Regions from separate parts of the Paenibacillus sp. PK1-4R genome, predicted to be linked through region 2. Evidence: riboswitches for the same ligand, from Rfam matches in the RefSeq annotation. Region 2 holds a riboswitch; each other region holds the start of a gene.
What was found. Region 2 has a riboswitch for S-adenosylmethionine ahead of metA (homoserine O-acetyltransferase MetA). Riboswitches for the same ligand answer to the same signal wherever they lie in the genome.

Region 1 (6,451 bases), 3.0 Mb from region 2:
ATTATCCTATCTGGATTCATTATCATAGGTGTCGGAATAATTCTGGTTACACTGTGTCGCAGATTTCCGGAGAAAACCGTCTTCCAGTTCACTCGTGAGATTACGGGCAGCTGGATTGCTTACATACTGGGATTGTCTATGATTATGTATTTCATAGTGATTGCCGCATTCGAAATCAGAGTTATGGCTGAAGTAACCGGGATGTATCTACTCGAACGCACCCCCACCTGGGCAATTGTGATGGTCTTCATGTGGATCGGTGTATATATGATCTCAGGCGGGCTTGGCGTTATCGTACGCGTGTTTGAGATCATCCTTCCGATTACGATTATTATATTTGTGATTGAAATTTTGCTTAGTAATCAGCTATTCGAGATAGGCAATTTGAGACCCGTGCTCGGTGATGGGCTTATGCCCGTTTTCCATGGGTTGAAGCCTTCACTATTATCTTATACAGGCTATGAGGTGATGTTAATCATGACTGCCTATATGAAAAATCCGAAAAAGAGCAATAAAGCGATGACCTGGGGGATACTCATATCCACTATTATCTACTTGATCACGGTGGTGATGGTTATAGGCAGTTTATCGCTCGATGGCATCAAAACTCGAACTTGGCCAACGCTGGATTTGGTAAGGAGCTTCGAAATTCAGGGTCTGATATTCGAGCGTTTTGAATCCTTATTGCTGGTCATCTGGATTATGCAAATCTTTTCGACTACAGCTATTACACATTACTGTGCTTCGGTGGGTATTCGTGATTTGTTTCGTTCCAAAAAAATCAAAGGCATCATGTACGGCCTGCTTCCGTTCATTTATCTGACAGCAATGATTCCCAAAACCGTGGATGATACCTTCAAACTAGGAGATATGCTGGGCAATGTGTCCGTATTTTTGTTTGGCATTTTACCTCTGGTACTACTGTTGTTAAGTCTGATTCGCAAAAAAGGAGGCAAGCATGCATGATTCCACTCCGTATGTTGTTACGCTTAGCCACTGTATTATGCATTCTCTTAACGATATCCGGATGTTGGAGCAGTCGGGAGATAGAGGATCTAAGTGTCTACGTCGGTCTTGGGATCGATATCGGCAAAGAGACGGAATTTGAGAAAGACATCGCTAATCAGGGAGGAGCGTATTCCAAGCAGAACAATTTGACGGCCACGGTACAGATTGCTCCCGGTAATTCCAGCAGTCAAAAGAGCCAACAATCCGGTTCGCCTTCTTCTGGTAAAACGTCCTATTCCAATGAACAGCTTACCGGAGATTCCTTGCTGCAAATCTTTCGTCAGTTTGCACTGAGGCGAGATCATCCGCTCATCGGACATCATCTGAAGGTCATCGTTGTGTCCAAGGATATTGCCAAAAAGTATGGTCTGGATCAGCTGCTGGATTTTGTACTTCGGGATAACGATATTCGCCCTAACTGTCTGGTGTTGATTAGCCATCATCGCGCTGTTGATGTACTGACTTCAGATGATCCTTCCCGGATTCCAGCATTTTATCTGACAGGCATTACCGGTAATTCGTACTTGTCCAACAAAATCCTGGACCCTGTTCTACTCTCCAAATTAGATGCACAAATGCAATCTGGTTCCAGCTTCTTGCTCCAAAATGTACTGAACTCCAATGGAGAGGACAAATTCTCCGGTGCCAGTATCTTTGATGGGAAAACGACAAAATTCATCGGGGAACTCAGCCAAACGGATCTAGAAGGGCTATCGTGGATCAGACCTAAAGAAAAAGGAGGCATCTTGAAGACATACAATAAAGCGGGATTCACCGTGGTATATGAAATGAAAAAGAAAAAAACAAAAATAATTCCAAAAGTGGTTGGCGATGATATTTCATTCCATGTGAAGACTGAATCCGAAGGTTGGTTGATGGAGGATTGGCGTGCTCCCGAGGAAGAGGAAAAAGGTGCTTATCTCAGAGAATTGGAAAAAGAATTTGCTGAACTGGCCGAACAACAGATTCGACAGGTGTTATACAAACTTCAGCATACCTATAAAGTAGATGTTGCGGATTTTCGGGATAGCTTGCGTATCAAAGAACCCAAAACATGGAAAAAAGTCAAAGACGATTGGGATAAAATTTTTAGCACCGTGCCGATCACGTATGAGGTAAAGACCACCATCACCAATCCGGGGTCTTCCACCGAATAGCGAGGTGTGCCATTTATTATTTAAATGTTGACACATTCATGATAGATCGCTATATTAGTAAAAAATCATTTTCTTATCCAGAGAGGTGGAGGGACTGGCCCTTAGAAACCTCAGCAACAGATCTGAAGGATACTGTGCTAATTCCAGCGGGTGAAAGCCTGATAGATAGGAGCGTTTGTTTTTATTTGTCAGTAACGGCGCACTCTTTAGGCAGAGTGGGTCTTTTTTGTTTTTTCTGGATGAAGAAGTAGGGGAGCAGCAGGTATGGAGAACAACAACGACAAAGGGCATTTTCAGCGGAAAATGCAGGCACGGCATGTGGTCATGCTCTCTCTAGGAGGAGTCATTGGAACGGGATTATTCCTCAGCTCAGGTTACACCATTCAGCAAGCGGGACCACTGGGAACCATTCTGTCCTATCTGATCGGAGCCATTGTTGTATATCTGGTGATGCTCTGTCTTGGTGAACTGTCTGTTCATATGCCAGAGACGGGAGCATTTCATAGTTATGCAGCCAAATATATCGGACCGGCAACAGGCTACACGGTGGCTTGGTTATACTGGTTAACCTGGACTGTTGCGCTTGGCTCCGAATTCACAGCCGCCGGATTGCTGATGCAGCGCTGGTTCCCATCGGTCAACGTATGGATATGGAGTGCGCTCTTTGCACTGATGATCTTTCTGTTCAACGCTTTAACAGTGAAATTATTTGCGGAATCCGAGTTCTGGTTCTCATCTGTAAAAGTAGTGACGATCGTAATCTTCATTATTATCGGTGGCGCAGCCATGTTTGGTATCATTCCCATGGCGGATTCTGAACCGGCTCCATTTCTATCGAATATTACCGCATCCGGGTGGTTCCCTCATGGGGCTACAGCGATATTGATGACTATGCTTGCTGTAAACTTTGCCTTCTCAGGCACCGAGTTAATCGGCATTGCCGCAGGAGAAACGGAGAATCCGGAAAAGACGATTCCAAAAGCTATTCATACAACGCTGTGGCGTTTGGTTATTTTCTTCATCGGAACGATTATTATCTTGTCGGCCTTGCTGCCCATGTCGGATGCCAGTGTACTGGAAAGTCCGTTTGTAGCGGTAATGGAGCGGGTGGGAGTACCCTATGCAGCAGACATTATGAACTTTGTTATTCTAACGGCGATTCTCTCTGCTGCCAATTCGGGCCTATATGCATCTTCACGGATGCTCTGGTCTCTGGCTGATAAAAAAACAATCTCTCCGTGGTTTGCCAAACTGACCAAACGCGGGGTACCGCTGAATGCACTTCTGATCAGTATGGTGGGTGGTGCACTAGCTTTGCTGTCCAGCATCATTGCACCAGGTACCGTGTATATTACTCTGGTCTCCATCTCAGGTCTGGCTGTCGTTGCGGTATGGATGAGCATCAGTGCCTCCCAATACATGTTCCGCAGACAATATATCCGGGAAGGACATGCGGTCAAAGATCTGGTCTACCGCACACCACTGTATCCGGTGGTACCAATTGTTTCATTTATATTATGCCTGGCTTCATGCATAGGTATTGCCTTTGACCCGACACAGCGAATTGCGCTGTATTGTGGGGTTCCGTTTATCGCAGTATGTTACGCTGCTTATTATCTGACAGAACGTGTGAATAAGAAAAGAGGACAAGTACATGACGCAAGCACAACAGACTAACCCCATAGAACAGATCCTGCGTGAACATCCGGTCATGATTCTGGATGGAGCGCTGGCAACGGAACTTGAACAGCATGGATGTGATCTCGATGATCCACTATGGTCTGCTCGTGTGTTGCTTGAGAATCCGGATGTTATTGTTCAGGTCCATGCAGATTATTTTCGAGCAGGAGCCGACTGTGCGATTACATCCAGTTATCAGGCGACGGTGGATGGTTTCCGCAAGAGAGGGATTGATGAACAGGCAGCACTGGAGCTGATCCGCAAGACGGTGGAACTGGCTGCACAGGCGAGAGATGACGTGTGGGCAGAAGTGCAGGACGGTTTAGTAGGGAGAGAAAGCTCGACAGGTCAGCTTATAGGAGTTCCTTCGGTACGTTCCGAGACCGTGGAGAATGAGGAGCATATAACAGATCGTACAGGGGATCGCGAAGAAGACAGTCTTCGTCCACGTCCAATTATTGCCGGGTCCGTTGGACCGTACGGCGCCTATCTGGCGGATGGTTCAGAGTATGTGGGACATTACGGCGTGTCGGATGAGACGCTTGCCGCATTTCACCGTCCACGTATGGCGGCGCTGATTGAAGCGGGTGCTGATATTCTGGCGTTTGAGACGATTCCTTCCCTGCAGGAAGCACAGGTGCTGGTTGATGTACTGAAGGAGTTCCCTCATGCGTATGCTTGGTTATCTTTTTCTTTAAAAGACGGGACAAGCATCAGCGAGGGCACACCGCTTGAGGTATGTGCACAGACGTTTGGCTCCGAGCCGCAGATTGCAGCGATTGGCCTGAATTGTGCTCCCATGGAAGTGGTGACGGAAGCAGTGGGTATTTTGAGCCGTACCAGCGATAAACCTGTTATTGTGTATCCGAACTCGGGAGAAGTATATGATGCAGCAACGAAGACGTGGAGCGGACAGGGTACATGTGGCAGTATGAGTGATGCTTCGGAGCAGTGGGTTGCTGCGGGCGCAAAAATTATTGGTGGCTGTTGCCGTACTACGCCACATCAGATTGGTGAACTTGCGAAGAAGTGGCGGAATTAAAAGACTTGATGTAGGGTTGTACCCACTAGAGTACAACTAAATATGAAGAAGCCCACACGATCCATTAACTGGATTGGTGAGGGCTTTTTTTAGTGATTTAGCGTAAACATTAACATGAGGGAGGACATTCCTCGTCTGCTGCTTCTGATTAAGCTATTTAATTAACTGAGTGCTAACTAAGGTACGACCTTCGTCGCTTAGGATGTACAGACCCGTTGTGTTATTTAAAAATAGACGTTCCTTATTAAAATCAAATTCGCCATTTTTGTAAGTGTACAAAACGTTCAGGTTGCTTGTGTCCATAATAATTAGTTCTAGTTCATCTTCGTCATTCTTTTCAGATGTAAACATCAAACTTGTGCCATCCAAAGCCATATTGGGATATGATACTGGCAGGTATGCCTTCTCAGCAATTAATCTACCTGAAGATGAATATAGCTTGATTCGTTTATTTTTATAATCCACAAATATAAACCGATCTTTCAATGCAAAAAGCTCTGTTGAATTTTCTTTATAAGGAAGTTGTTTTGTCCACTTTAGCTGCCCCGTGCTGTTATAGCCTTTAAGCGTTAATGTTTTTTTGTAGATATTATAATATAGTAATGTGCCGTCAGATAGACTCTTAATCCCATTGTAACCTCTACCACCAGTGATCGTTTTAATTTTTTTTCCGGTTGTCAGGCTAATCAAGTATAAATCGGGATGATCGCCAAATGTACTGCCGACAATCACATCACCATGAATCTGTTGCATAAAATATGGAACCTTGAACTTTCGGCTTAAATTTCCGTTGGTATCATAATAGTAGAGTGTACTGCTTTTTGAATCATCAGAGTCTGCAATCACATACAAACTTCCATTTTCGCCTGGAATGGCTGACTCAGCCGAGTATAGTCTCCAATCTTCTGGCGGTCCGGGCAGAGAAGCTGTCCAACGGATCTGGCCCGTAGCTATATGCTTGGCATTGACTTGATTATCGTGGAAAATAAACATATATCCATCATCGGATAGCGTGTACTCGTTGTCCGTTGGAATCGACCAAAGTAGCTCCCCTGTTTTGGCATCCACACTGTCGATATAATAATCATTATTCTTGTCTACTTTAGTTACGAGCAGACTTTCATTCCCCATGGCATCTGTAACACTCTTCATTGAATATGAGCTTGTTGCACTCTGTCCACCGTTGGTAATATCATACCCCCATTGCAATTGCAGCAGATCTTTAGCCAGAGCTGGCTCGGATGGGATTGCAAGGAAGAAGCATAGGCTGGCTATAAGCCAATAGTTGATTCGCTTTAAACTCATGATTGGTAGACTCCTTATGTAATGTTCTCTGGATTATGGAAGTAACTGATACTTTCTTATCGTCTGCCCGTCAGAAGGCAGGAAAAATAATTCATTTTGCTTATTGAGGAACAATTCATCTCGATTAAACCGTACATCGTTCCAATCGTTCTGTGACACCCGATAGAGCTCTCTCAGATTATTTGAATCTCTAATCACGAGTTCTATTCCCTGTTCGGTGTATTGGATATACATAAAACTCTGTAAATCGATTGCCATT
Region 2 (6,451 bases):
CTGTTGGGGCAGGACCCCGTCTGGTGAAAGACGGCAAGGTAGCTGTAAATCCGACGAGCGAAGGTTTCAAGGATGCCAAGATTCTTAATGCTTCCGGAGCCAGAAGTGGTATTGCGATCATGGCAGACGGTTCTGTTATGCTGGCTACCGTTTCCGGAGCAACAATCAAGGAGTGGGCAGCGGTGATGCAGAAGCTTGGTGCCAAACAGGCCATGAATCTGGATGGTGGTGCATCCTCAGGCATGTATGCCGGGGGCAAAATGCTGACTTCTCCAGGTCGGCTCTTGAGTAATACACTCGTATTTGGCGGCTCTGTGCGTTAAAAGAAAGTGATTATGGGAGGTATGATGCCAAATGACACTCACATCTGATCGAAAGCCAGAGGAGGGCAATACAGCTGTTCTGGCCATTAATGTAGGACTGCCGCAGCCGCTCCCTGGGCAGAAGCGTGAAGTGCTGAGCGGCATTGTGAAACATCCTGTATCCGACGCGGTTTTCCTGTCATTCACTGGAATGACAGGGGACGCGCAGGCGGATCTGGTGCATCATGGCGGCCCTGACAAAGCCGTTTGTGTATACGATTACAGTCGTTATCCGGCGCTGGAACAACTGATGGATCGCAAGCTGAACTGGGGAGCTTGTGGAGAAAATCTGACGGTTGAAGGCTGTGCCGAAGAAGACGTCCGGATTGGTGATGTGTACGAGTTGGGCGAAGCCACAGTGCAGGTCAGTCAGCCCAGACAACCTTGCTTCAAGCTGGGTGCGAGGTATGACTATAAGGAGCTGCCTGTTTATTTTCAGGAGAGTGGATATACTGGCTTTTACTTTCGCGTACTGCAAGAAGGTGAGGTAGGGCCTTCATCGATATTTCGACGGATCAGCACCGATCCAGCCTTAATGACGGTTCTTGAAGCCAATCGAATTATGCATCAGGGGAAAGAAAATGTCGAAGGTATTCAGGCCTTGCTGGCCATTCCTGCACTGTCAGACAGCTGGAGGCAAACGTTAATGAAACGATTGTCCAAGCTGGAGAACAAGTAGCAGGGTAATTATAGTGTCATCAAGTAAAGCAATTCGAATTCCTTTTTAAACTAACTTGGGAGTGTGACTAACATGACGATCTTAGGCGCAATTGAAGCAGGCGGAACCAAATTTGTATGTGGTATTGGCACAGAAAACGGAGAAGTTCTGGAACGCGTAAGTTTTCCAACAACAACACCGGAAGAGACAATGGCTCAAGTGATTTCATTTTTTGAAGGCAAAGGCATTGAAGCTCTGGGTGTAGGTTCATTCGGTCCGATTGATCCGATTGAAGGAAGCCCAACATATGGCTATATCACAACAACACCAAAACCACATTGGGGACAGTATAACGTGATTGGCAAGCTCAAGGAGCATTTTGATGTACCGATGACATTTGATACGGATGTGAATGGTGCGGCACTTGGAGAAGCAACCTGGGGCGCTGCACAAGGTCTTGAGAGCTGTCTGTATATCACTGTGGGTACAGGTATTGGTGCAGGTGCTGTGGTTGGCGGTAAAATGGTCCATGGATTGTCACATCCAGAGATGGGACATATCATTGTACGCAGACATCCGGAGGATACATACGAAGGTTTCTGTCCGTATCATGGTGACTGCCTCGAAGGCCTTGCAGCAGGACCAGCCATTAACAAACGTTGGGAGCAACCGGCTTATGAACTGCCTGCAGATCATAAAGCTTGGGAGATCGAAGCACATTACTTGGCACACGCACTGATGAATTATGTTCTGATTCTCTCTCCGCAGAAAATTGTCATGGGTGGCGGAGTAATGAAGCAGGAGCACCTGTTCCCGATGGTTCGTAGCAAACTGCAGGAGTTGCTGGCAGGGTACGTTCAGCATCCGGCACTTCAATCCGAGATTGACCAGTATGTTGTCTCACCAGGACTTGGCGACAATGCAGGGCTGTGTGGTTCGCTGGCGCTTGCCAAATTGGCATTGAATAAGTAGAGCAATAAGGGATTGACGAATTTTACCATTGTGGTATGATATGGGCAACAGCATAGTACGGTTAATGAGGAAGCACCTCTCTTGCATGGATTTTGCAGGAGGGGTGTTTTTTTTGTGCTGCCTATAGGTAGTATCTCTAACTCGTATAAGCTGAATATTCAAAGGGAGGGAACGAAAATGGAAGTCATTTTCATGAACAGATTGTCCAGAATGTCAGATCAGAATGCAGAGTATGCACAGTTATGGGTTGGGGAAGAGGAAGATAGTTGGCAGCTGGGATGGAGTCGCTACGAGGAAGGAGAGCGTGAGGACAGCATCTGGTATGAAGGGACTTCTTGGGAGGAGCTGCTTCATATTTACCGTCATCAGCTTGCCATACAGATGAGTGAGGGGTATCGACCGCAGTTGCAGGGGTTATTTCATGAGAATGATGATCTGAAGTCACGCAGTTATGGTGGACAGCGCCTCCATTGTTACAGTGAGTTATACGGCAATGAGCAATTATATACGGATCTTTGCACATGGCGCAGGAAGAGAGCTGTGTCTGACCGGAAGGCACCGTATTTTATTGCAACCAATCGTCTGCTGCGTTTGATTAGTGCCTTTGTTCCGCAATCGCTGGATGAACTGATGCAACTGCCGGGCGTAGGAGAGAGCAAAGCAACTGAGTATGGTACGGAATGGATGGAGATTACAAACGGGTTGGAGCGTTCAACGACATTCCCGCTGGACTGGGTATACACGGCGCTGAAGGAAGAAGAGTATGAGAGTTGGTTATACAAGCAGAGAGAGCAGAAGTACAAGCAGGAACTTGATAAGTTCACCACGCGTAAGCAGGTGCTTGAAGGCATGAAGGAAGGGTATACGTTAGAGGAGATTGTTAATCGATCCGGATTATCTCGACGCGAGTTGGTTGAGCTGTTAGAGGCACTGGATCACGAAGGTTATGACACCGATTGTCTTCTTGATGTGGAGTTGGCAGTGATGCCAGAGAACGAACAAGAGGCCGTATGGAGTGCGTATGAGGAGCTGGGAGATACGTTCCTGAAGCCAGTATTACATAAGGTGTATGGAGGAGAGAAACCCGATGGAGGAAGTCTGGAGCAGGTCTATGAAAGACTGCGCATGATTCGAATCCGCTTCCGTCGGCACGCAGAGACAGAGAAGAATGTTGGTTAATGATTAGAATGAAAAAAGACGAGGCGTTTTTCCCGGAGGAGCGCTTCGTCTTTGTTATTTCATACCAGTTCATACCCAGTCTTTCTTGCGGAAAATGAAGAACATGCTCAGGCCCAGTGTAACCATCAGACCAATCACAACAAAATAGCTGTATTTCCAGTTAAGCTCTGGCATATTCGTAAAGTTCATGCCGTATATACCGGTAATGACCGTCAGCGGCATGAAGACCGTGGTAATGGCGGTAAATACACGCATGATCTCATTCGCCCGGTTCGCAATACTGGATTGGTAGGCTTCTCGCAAGTTGCCCATCAGGTCGCGATAAGTCTCAAAGGTTTCAGATATTTTTACAGCATTCTCATAGATGTCACTGAAATACTTTTGCAGTTGATCATCGATGAGACGCAGATCTTTTTTGTTCAGGGTGTTAATGACCTCTTTCTGAGGTCCAAGGACTTTTTTCAGCCACAGAATCTCACTGCGTAGCCCGATAATTTCATTCAGATGTGACTTTTTGGTGTGCATCAGAATGTCTTCCTCAAGTTTCTCGATCCGTGCTTCAATTCGGTCACCTACGGTGAAATAATTATCAACGATCAAGTCAACCAGCAAATACAACAGACGATCCGGTGTACTGATTTCCTGTTCCCACAGGATTGGTTTCAGTGTGCGCAATTCGCTGACCTTTTGCTTCGTAACACTAATAATGAAATGTCTGCCGAGGAATAAGTTCACCGCACGTAGAAATATCTCTTCATCATCGAAACGGATGCTATTAATCACAATAAAATAATGGTTCTCATAAATTTCAATCTTCGGACGTTGTTCTTCGTCACTAAGACAGTCTTCCACAGCCAGATCATGCATCAAGAACAGCGGCTGAAGTACCGCCAAATCGTCTACGTCTGCATCAATCCAGTAAAACCCTTCCGCTGGTGGAGTCAGCGCCTGCTGAATGTCGTCCACCGGAATAAATACACCGTTGTTTACCAACCGGATTTTCATCGTTAATCTACTCCTTCTGCACCCGCCAACTTGGCGGATATTATCATTATGGGCGCAAAAAGAACAAATCAGCCGGTCGGCAGCGGAGCCTGGAGATCAGGGCTGCGTTCACTATATAATCAAACGGAAGTCACGTCCCGCTGCCGGCATGCTGATGTCAATTCTCTATGCAGTTTGTCGGAATTCGGCTGCCAGTCAGGCCTCGGGTCGCCATCCATTTAATATGTCACCTCTCACATAAGGGTTTATAACACCTTGTTTAGTATACCGCTGGTACAAGGTGCTTTCAAGCGCAAAAATGTGTCTATTTCGCGCCCTGAGGCAGTGTATGACAACGGATGATGAACGGTTCCGATCTGGGAAGCAGACATCGAACTGCATCTTGACGTGAGGGCATTAATGTAATAAAGTAGACGGTGAACCATATTTAATTACAATCTAATACAGCGAAATCTTATCAAGAGTAGGTGGAGGGACTGGCCCGATGAAACCCGGCAACCGGCGGTATACCGCACGGTGCTAATTCTTGCAGCGACTAAGTGTCAAGTGGCACTGTTGTAACTGAGAGATGAGAGAGGCGCATATCTTTTTTACATATGACCTTTCTCGAAATCCGAGGAAGGTCTTTGTTATATGCCCCGACTTCTCAGCAGTGATTTTCGCTAAGGAACTTGAGGTTGTTTGTAACGTTGGATGAAAGAGCAATTCAATGTTTTTACAAGCTCAAGGCAGTCTATACCTGTATTGATGTGAAGACATCAAGCCAGGGGTGGCTGCATCTATCTATGCAAAAGGAGGAGTTAGACTTACTATGCCAATCAAAATACCCGATACTCTACCAGCAAAAGAAGTACTTGAAGGAGAGAATATCTTCGTCATGGATGAAACTTCTGCATATCAGCAGGATATTCGTCCACTCCGTATCGCTATATTAAACCTGATGCCCACAAAGGAAACGACCGAAACACAATTGCTTCGTCTGGTGGGAAACACGCCTATTCAGGTGGATGTCGTTCTCGTACATCCCAAATCCCATACGTCGAAGAATACGTCTCAGGAGTATTTGGATCTGTTCTATAAAACCTTTGATGAGATTGAGCACCGCCGTTTCGATGGAATGATTATTACGGGTGCCCCGGTGGAACAGATGGATTTCGAAGACGTGAACTATTGGAATGAAATCCAGGAGATCTTCGAATGGACCAAAACCAATGTAACTTCAACCCTCCACATATGTTGGGCTTCCCAGGCAGGTTTATACCATCATTTTGACGTACCCAAGGTTGCACTGGATGAAAAGTGTTTTGGCGTTTTCCCACATACCATTAATAAACCACATGTTCCGTTGTTGCGTGGATTCGATGAAGTATTCAACGTTCCACATTCCCGTCATACGGAAGTGAGACGCGAAGATATTGAAAAGAATGAGAATTTAGAGATTTTGGCTGAATCCGAGGAAGCGGGGATTTTCCTGGTTGCTACCAAAGACGGCAAACAGATTTTTGCCACAGGACATGCCGAGTATGACCCGTTCTCATTAAAGTGGGAGTATGACAGGGATGCAGCCAAAGGGTTGGATATCGCATTGCCTAGACATTATTATCCGAATGATGATCCTTCCCGTGTGCCACCGGCTACTTGGCGCGCTCATGCCAACTTATTATTCTCTAACTGGCTCAATTACTATGTGTATCAAGAAACACCTTACGATATTGGCCCGCAAATCTAATCGAGATTACAGGAGGATGCAGCAATGGAAGACAACAACAAGTTGAAAATCGAAAGCCGCTTAGCACAAATTGGGTCCATCAATGAACCGGTAACAGGCGCCATTAACTTTCCGATCTATCAATCCACTGCGTTTCGCCACCCGAAGCTTGGACAAAGCACGGGGTTTGATTATATTCGTACGACTAATCCAACCCGTAAAGTATTGGAAGAAGCCGCCGCAGCGCTGGAGTCTGGTGATGCAGGGTTTGCCTGTAGCTCGGGAATGGCCGCGCTGCAAACGATCTTTGCCATGTTTGGTCAAGGGGATCATCTGATTGTATCGCTGGATCTGTATGGTGGAACCTATCGTCTGCTGGAACGTATTCTGTCCCGTTTCGGCGTAACGGCAAGTTATGTGGACACGAATGACATTGCAGCACTGGAGAAGGTTCGTCAGCCGAATACAAAAGCTGTATTTATTGAGACACCAACCAATCCACTGATGATGATCACCGATGTGGAAGCCGTTGCTTCCTGGGCGAAAAGTTACAACCTGTTGACTATT
Region 3 (6,451 bases), 3.2 Mb from region 2:
TGGGAATACGATCTTTGGACTGTTCCTGCCAGCACGTGTATCCTTCCTGTTTACCTGCCTTGTGGTTGGTGTGCTTGTTGTGGTGGTGTATCTGGTTCTCATGGTTGTGCTGCGTGTACTGCGCAAGGACGAGCTGGGCAGTTACCCCCGTATTCTGCAAAAAATTCTTCGTCCACTTATGCGTTTTCAACGTGGAGCTGGGCAAAGAGGTTAAGAATGCAAGGAGCATCATTCAAGCTCCAATATTTTGTGAAAATAGGATACAAGCTCTGTCTGCTGTTAAGCGGACAGGGCTTTTTGTTTAGCTAAGGCGAGCTGAGCGACTGAACTCGACATTAGCCCAGCAAGCGAGGATTAGCGGTACATCGGGGTATCATATCATCCGTCTTTGTCTGCTCTATATGATTTTTAGCATTAGTGTGTGATGGCTTTAGCATCATGAGCCAGTGCTGTTTTCAGCATGCCATACCGGTGTTCGTGACTCATCTCAAACAGCCATGGCCGACGTGGTGCCGTCAGATAACCGAGACTATCCCGAGTCTGAAGCCAGTCATGTCTGGTGATCGGTTCATAAGGCGTGTCCCCCCATACGGAAAGCAGTTCCGGACTATATAATCGTTGCCCTTCTGGAAGCCATTCCTCATCCAGTAACGCCTGAGCGTATAATGTATGATCACCCGCCTCGTCTTCACGATTGGTAAACAGCCCAGGCCAATATTCGGCACGCGAGCCACGATGGGGAACCAAACGTGCGAACTCCAACACTTGTGAGTGTACTTGCTCCACGCCAAACAACAGGGCATATAGCCCTTTGCCAAACATGATTCGCTCATCCAGCTTGCCAAAATGTTCAATGACGCGTCCTGCGAGTCCTGCTCCCCGTCCAAGAGGAAAGACGATATGATTCAGACCCGCCAGATTATGCAGATGGAATGCGGGTTTGGAAAGTACCTCTTTTTGAAAATAAGGATGCTGCACCACCCGGCTCTCGATATAGTTCTGCTCATTAATAATTAATGCCACACTAAGCAGTGAACTGCACCGTTCCAGCCAAAAGCGTTCCCAAAATGGCGTCATAAACGCCGATACGTGAAAGTGCGACAAAAGATGGAAACAGCTTCGTCCGATCCGGCGACTGTTCATATACAGCAGAAGCTGGGGATAGGCATCCTGGAAAATGAGTGCATTACACCGCTCCAGCAGCCGGTACATATGCTCGCGATCGCTCTGATTCTGTAGATTATGCATCAAGTCACTCTGAAGATCTGTCATGTGATATCCACCGTTGCGAGACACCATATGGGCCAGCAGTGCCCAATGCAGTTCGGGATATTGCTCATAACATTCCAGATAGGCTGCCGTGCGGGTGATATTACTCCGATTGTGCTCCTGGGTCAGTGTCTTAATCTCTTCCAGAATGATGCAATCTTCTTCGCAGACGAGTGCACTTTGAACCTGGTCCGTGCGTGCAAAAGACTTGCCGCTGGCAGGTAACAAACGCTCCACCTCAGACTGTAAGGCAGCTGCCGTATCTGTATCCCACTCGATGTCACGTAATGGGTGACGAAGCTGTGCTGAAGCTTGCCATGCAGCCTGTTTGCCACGCCAGATTTCCCGGGCAGCACCCGGAATGGAACGGACAATCTGCAGGAGGGACCCGTGATGTTGTTCGCTGGAAGAATCGGTTCTGGTGGAAGTCATGATGTGACATCCTTTCATGAGGTTCTGGGTTTAAATTCACAGACCATGTGGTTTATTCTAAGTATGCGCTGATTATTTGACTTCCACTCGCCAATTTGCTTCACTTAGGGTAAGACAAGGTACAGAAAGGGAGATGAACCGAATGGAACAGATTACTTCCAAACCGGCTTTTGATGTAGCCATCCAATCCCCACGTTTGACGATTGCCGTATTCAAGGCAGACTGGTGTGGTGACTGCAAATACATCGATCCGTTTATGCCTGAGGTTGAAGAGAAATATGCACGTGAACTGACTTTAATTGAGGTCGACGTGGATCAGGTTGGAACCGTTAGTGAAGAGCAGAATATTCTTGGCATTCCGAGCTTTGTGGCGTATACAGATGGCCGCGAACTCGTACGGTATGTGAACAAGCTGCGCAAGTCGAGAGAAGAGATTGAGCAGTTCCTGGATCGCGCAGTCGAAGTGTACAACACGATCCATAAATAATGTTATATAAGTTCAACTAATGAATATTTACACAGACACACAGACACTGTCTCCGTTATTGTGTAATGTTTCATTGAACTTATATAAAAGTATGACAGGTTCATGTTGTAAAAGGGTATACTAAAAGAACGCCATTTCTCTTGAAATAGGGAAATGGCGTTTGTATGTTCGGCATGTTCTATGCAAGAGACGTTTCTGTACATAACTCCAATGACCTGTGGGTCATTATTTCACCAGACGTTAACATTTTGTCACAAAGCGCGACGTCAATGAACATTTTATCCGGTATAATGAATTTAGTTGTGAAATAAGTGTCAAAGTACCGAAACAAGCGGAGAATATTCTTCGCCATCTTAAACCAACAGCGGGTGAGAAAAAATTGAAACACTTAACTTTGTTTAAATGGTTAACCGTATTAACCTGTCTTGTCATGTTTCTGGCCACTTTTGGTGGAGGCATCGTAACCAAAACGGAATCTGGCCTTGGCTGCGGAACGGAATGGCCTTTATGTAACGGAAAACTCGTTCCGGCGCATACTGTGGCTTCACTTATTGAATATTCCCATCGCGCTGTAAGTGCACTGGCTGGACTGTTGTCCATTGCCTCGTTTGTTGCTTTTCTGCGGTTTGGCAAGTCACGCCGTGACCTGCAATTGTTTTCTTTCTTAACTCTGGTATTTGTTATCGTCCAGGGAATCATGGGGGCTTTTGCCGTTGTCTTCTCCCAATCTTCAGCAGTCATGGCACTGCATTTTGGCTTTGCACTGATTGCTTTTGCCAGTTCTCTAATGATGGCGCTGGGCATCAGGCAAGAGGCAAAAGATGGCGGATTGGAGCGACTGAATAAATACCCTCGGGTTAGTAAAAAATTCAGGAATCTGGTCTGGTTCTCCACCATTTACACATATCTCGTGGTATACACGGGTGCATTTGTGAGTCACACGGATTCTGCCGGCGGATGTTCCGGATTTCCGCTCTGTAACGGGCAGATTATTCCTGAGCTTTCGGGTGGGGTAGCGGTTGCTTTTGCTCACCGTGCAGCAGCTGCGTCGCTCGTGATTGTTATTGCAATCCTGGGTCACTTCGCTTACCGTAATCATCCGGACAATAAGGAAATGCGTACTCTGGGTGTGGTATCCGTTGTTCTTATTCTGATGCAAGTAGTCATTGGTATTTTCATGATGGTGACAATGAACCGTCCGGAAGTATACATGTTCGTAGCTCTTGCTCATATGCTGGATATCGCCATATTGTTCGGAGTCTTAACGTATATGAGTTTCCTGGTGTACAAGCTGTATCGCCCGGTTAATCGTTTCTAAGATATAGATTCACTTTTTCAAAGGTACTTGGGCTAAATATGAAAGTCCACCATCCAGTGATGTACATCATTGGACAGGTGGACTTTGTTTGATGTCAGGGGGATCAGGGCAACCTATGGCAAGCAGCAATTACACGGATTGGATGATGTGTTAAGGTGATGAATTCTTGTTGATTTGGAAAAGAGGAGGTTAGATATGCTGCGAACGTTGTTGGGGGAAAAGCCACGTATAAACGAAGGTAAATTGAAGGCAGCGATGGACGCAATGGCGCATACGCTTGAGCTATTTCAACGACAAATGCATGTGGACCATGATCCCACGCATGACTATCGGAAGCTGTATGTGTGGACTCAGGGACTCATCTCCTCACTGGATGAACTGGAGCAAAGCTGTTTCGCTGCTGCTCATTTTCGCAAAAAGGTCGTTGCAGGTTCAACGGATGATATGACGCCGACTGAAAAAGCCGAGTATGCTCGGTATGTGTATTTCTACAAAGATGGCTTTATCCGCTGCTTTGCCATTCTGGATAAAGTCGGCACCGTCTTAAATGAAATATTCCAACTGAATACGTCAAATACCAAAGCGCATTTTTCCTATTTTACTGTGTTGAGGCAGTTCGATTATGTGAGGGAGCATCATGATCTTGCGTTGCGATTGATTCAGATCAAGGACTCTTATCGTGAGCCGATGAGCAAGCTGCGCAAACGTCGTAATATGGAAATTCACTACATGAACTCCGAAATGCACGATGACCTGTGGCAGTTACACCAGACATTACAAGGTAAAGTGAAGTTGGAGGATCTGAATCAGCATGTGCAGGAAATGCGTCAAGGCGTCGATATGGTCTGTGAAACGTTAACAGCCTCTTATAGTTATATCAATAATATATGGAAAAGAAATAATTCCCTTTGACAAATCGGAATACTTGGAATATACTGAGTTTCAATCGAATGTTACACGGATAGAACTGATATTTCGGAAGTTACGTTCACATTATAAAGCATAAACTACATGAACTTATAAAATCCTACAACAACATATTTCTTATCGAGAGCGGCGGAGGGACAGGCCCGATGAAGCCCGGCAACCGATTTGTAACGACATGATCTTGTATCATTCGTTATAGATGTTAGGTGCTAATTCCTACAAAATGGTGCAAGACACGATTTTGGCAGATGAGAAGGTATATTCTTTCACGTGAAGAGCCCTCTTTGTATCTGCAAAGGGCTCTTTTTTTGTACTTTAAGGGGAGTTTTCCTTTAGATCGGGTAAAGATACATGTAGGTGGTTGGAAAGGGGCAAGTGCGATTGATTGAATTAAAAGGTTTAACGAAAACATACGGCAAAGGGGCAAAATCTACAACAGCGTTATCCGAGCTGAATTTGAGCATCCAAAAGGGCGAAATCTACGGAGTGATTGGCCATTCTGGAGCGGGCAAAAGTACATTGATTCGCTGTATTAATTTGCTGGAGCGCCCTACGGAGGGTGAAGTATGGGTTGACGGGATCAACCTGACTGAACTGAGCAAAACCGAATTGCAGCAACAGAGACGCAAGATCGGGATGATTTTCCAACACTTTAATTTGTTATCCTCGGCAACGGTATATGACAATGTAGCTTTTCCACTAAAACTTGTGAATACACCCAAAGATGCCATTGATCGCAAAGTGAAGGAAATGCTCGCACTGGTTGGTCTGGAACACCATAGCAGCAAATATCCGGCTCAATTATCGGGTGGACAGAAACAACGTGTCGGGATTGCGAGAGCACTTGCAAGTGACCCAAATGTACTTCTCTGTGATGAGGCTACTTCGGCACTTGATCCGCAGACGACAAATTCAATCCTGAAGTTACTGCTCGACATTAATGAAAAGTACAACCTTACAATTGTGCTGATCACACATGAGATGCATGTCATTCAGAACATCTGTGACAAGGTAGCTGTCATTCATCAAGGTGGCATTGTGGAACAAGGACCTGTAACAGAAGTGTTCCTGAAGCCGCAGCACGCGATTACGCGGGACTTCATGATGCGTGACCATGAAGCTGGACTTGCCCTAGAGGAGACGGCTCTGGCGAATGCAAGCATTGAATTGCAGGCAGGTGTTGCTTCCAAACTTGTGAAGATATCTTTTCTGGGTAACAAAACGTATGAAGCGATTTTGTCCAGGACGGTACGTAAGACGGATGTGGATTTTGCCATCCTGCAGGGTACAATCTCTACGATTAAACAGGTGCCTTATGGACAGCTGACCGTTCGGTTCGAGGGTGATTCAATTGCGATTGATCGGACGATATCAGAATTGACCGCAGAGGGACTTGATGTGGAGGTGCTTCGTTAGATGGATTTTTCAACCGTACGTTGGGAAGAGGTTGGTAAAGCTTCCATAGAGACACTGCAAATTCTGGGTGTATCAGGCTTGTTTACCGTTATCTTTGGTTTACCACTCGGAGTTCTGCTGTTTATGACAGCCCGATCTGCTTCGATCAAGTCACGGACGGTGTACATTATATTGTCCTTGATTGTAAATATTTTGCGATCAGTTCCATTTATCATTTTGATTGTTGCTCTTATCCCATTCACTCGTTCACTCGTCGGTACAGCTACAGGTGTGTTAGGTGTTATACCACCTTTAGTTATTTCAGCAGCTCCTTACTTTGCTCGATTGGTGGAGACGACGTTGCGAGAAGTTGACCGGGGTGTAATTGAGGCGGCGCAGTCGATGGGTGCATCAACCGGACAGATTGTAAGACGGGTATTACTGCCTGAGGCGTTACCTGGTTTGGTTGCCGGGATAACCATTACCATCGTTACACTCGTCTCTTATACGGCAATGGCGGGCATGGTTGGTGGTGGAGGTCTAGGAACGCTAGCAATCAACTATGGGTATTATCGTTATCAAAATGAAATCATGATCATATCCGTAGTGTCGATGATTATTCT

Region 1: another riboswitch for S-adenosylmethionine. It lies ahead of mmuP (S-methylmethionine permease); the one in region 2 lies ahead of metA (homoserine O-acetyltransferase MetA).
Region 3: another riboswitch for S-adenosylmethionine. It lies ahead of QNO02_RS24995 (methionine ABC transporter ATP-binding protein); the one in region 2 lies ahead of metA (homoserine O-acetyltransferase MetA).

Annotation. Positions count from the first base shown of each region.
Region 1 is NZ_CP126535.1:6,026,847-6,033,297, reverse strand. It holds gene QNO02_RS26345 (spore germination protein) at 1-966, shown strand, start outside; gene QNO02_RS26340 (Ger(x)C family spore germination protein) at 963-2,165, shown strand; SAM riboswitch class I at 2,236-2,337, shown strand; gene mmuP (S-methylmethionine permease) at 2,430-3,842, shown strand; gene mmuM (homocysteine S-methyltransferase) at 3,820-4,887, shown strand; gene QNO02_RS26325 (outer membrane protein assembly factor BamB family protein) at 5,041-6,192, opposite strand; gene QNO02_RS26320 (hypothetical protein) at 6,226-6,451, opposite strand, start outside.
Region 2 is NZ_CP126535.1:2,021,653-2,028,103, forward strand. It holds gene QNO02_RS08850 (phosphodiester glycosidase family protein) at 1-323, shown strand, start outside; gene QNO02_RS08855 (MOSC domain-containing protein) at 355-1,041, shown strand; gene QNO02_RS08860 (ROK family protein) at 1,114-1,992, shown strand; gene QNO02_RS08865 (HRDC domain-containing protein) at 2,170-3,171, shown strand; gene corA (magnesium/cobalt transporter CorA) at 3,241-4,176, opposite strand; SAM riboswitch class I at 4,628-4,751, shown strand; gene metA (homoserine O-acetyltransferase MetA) at 4,988-5,905, shown strand; gene QNO02_RS08880 (PLP-dependent transferase) at 5,930-6,451, shown strand, end outside.
Region 3 is NZ_CP126535.1:5,752,888-5,759,338, reverse strand. It holds gene QNO02_RS25020 (putative polysaccharide biosynthesis protein) at 1-214, shown strand, start outside; gene QNO02_RS25015 (DUF2515 family protein) at 415-1,701, opposite strand; gene QNO02_RS25010 (thioredoxin family protein) at 1,844-2,188, shown strand; gene QNO02_RS25005 (COX15/CtaA family protein) at 2,568-3,506, shown strand; gene QNO02_RS25000 (Cthe_2314 family HEPN domain-containing protein) at 3,702-4,418, shown strand; SAM riboswitch class I at 4,548-4,688, shown strand; gene QNO02_RS24995 (methionine ABC transporter ATP-binding protein) at 4,815-5,849, shown strand; gene QNO02_RS24990 (methionine ABC transporter permease) at 5,850-6,451, shown strand, end outside.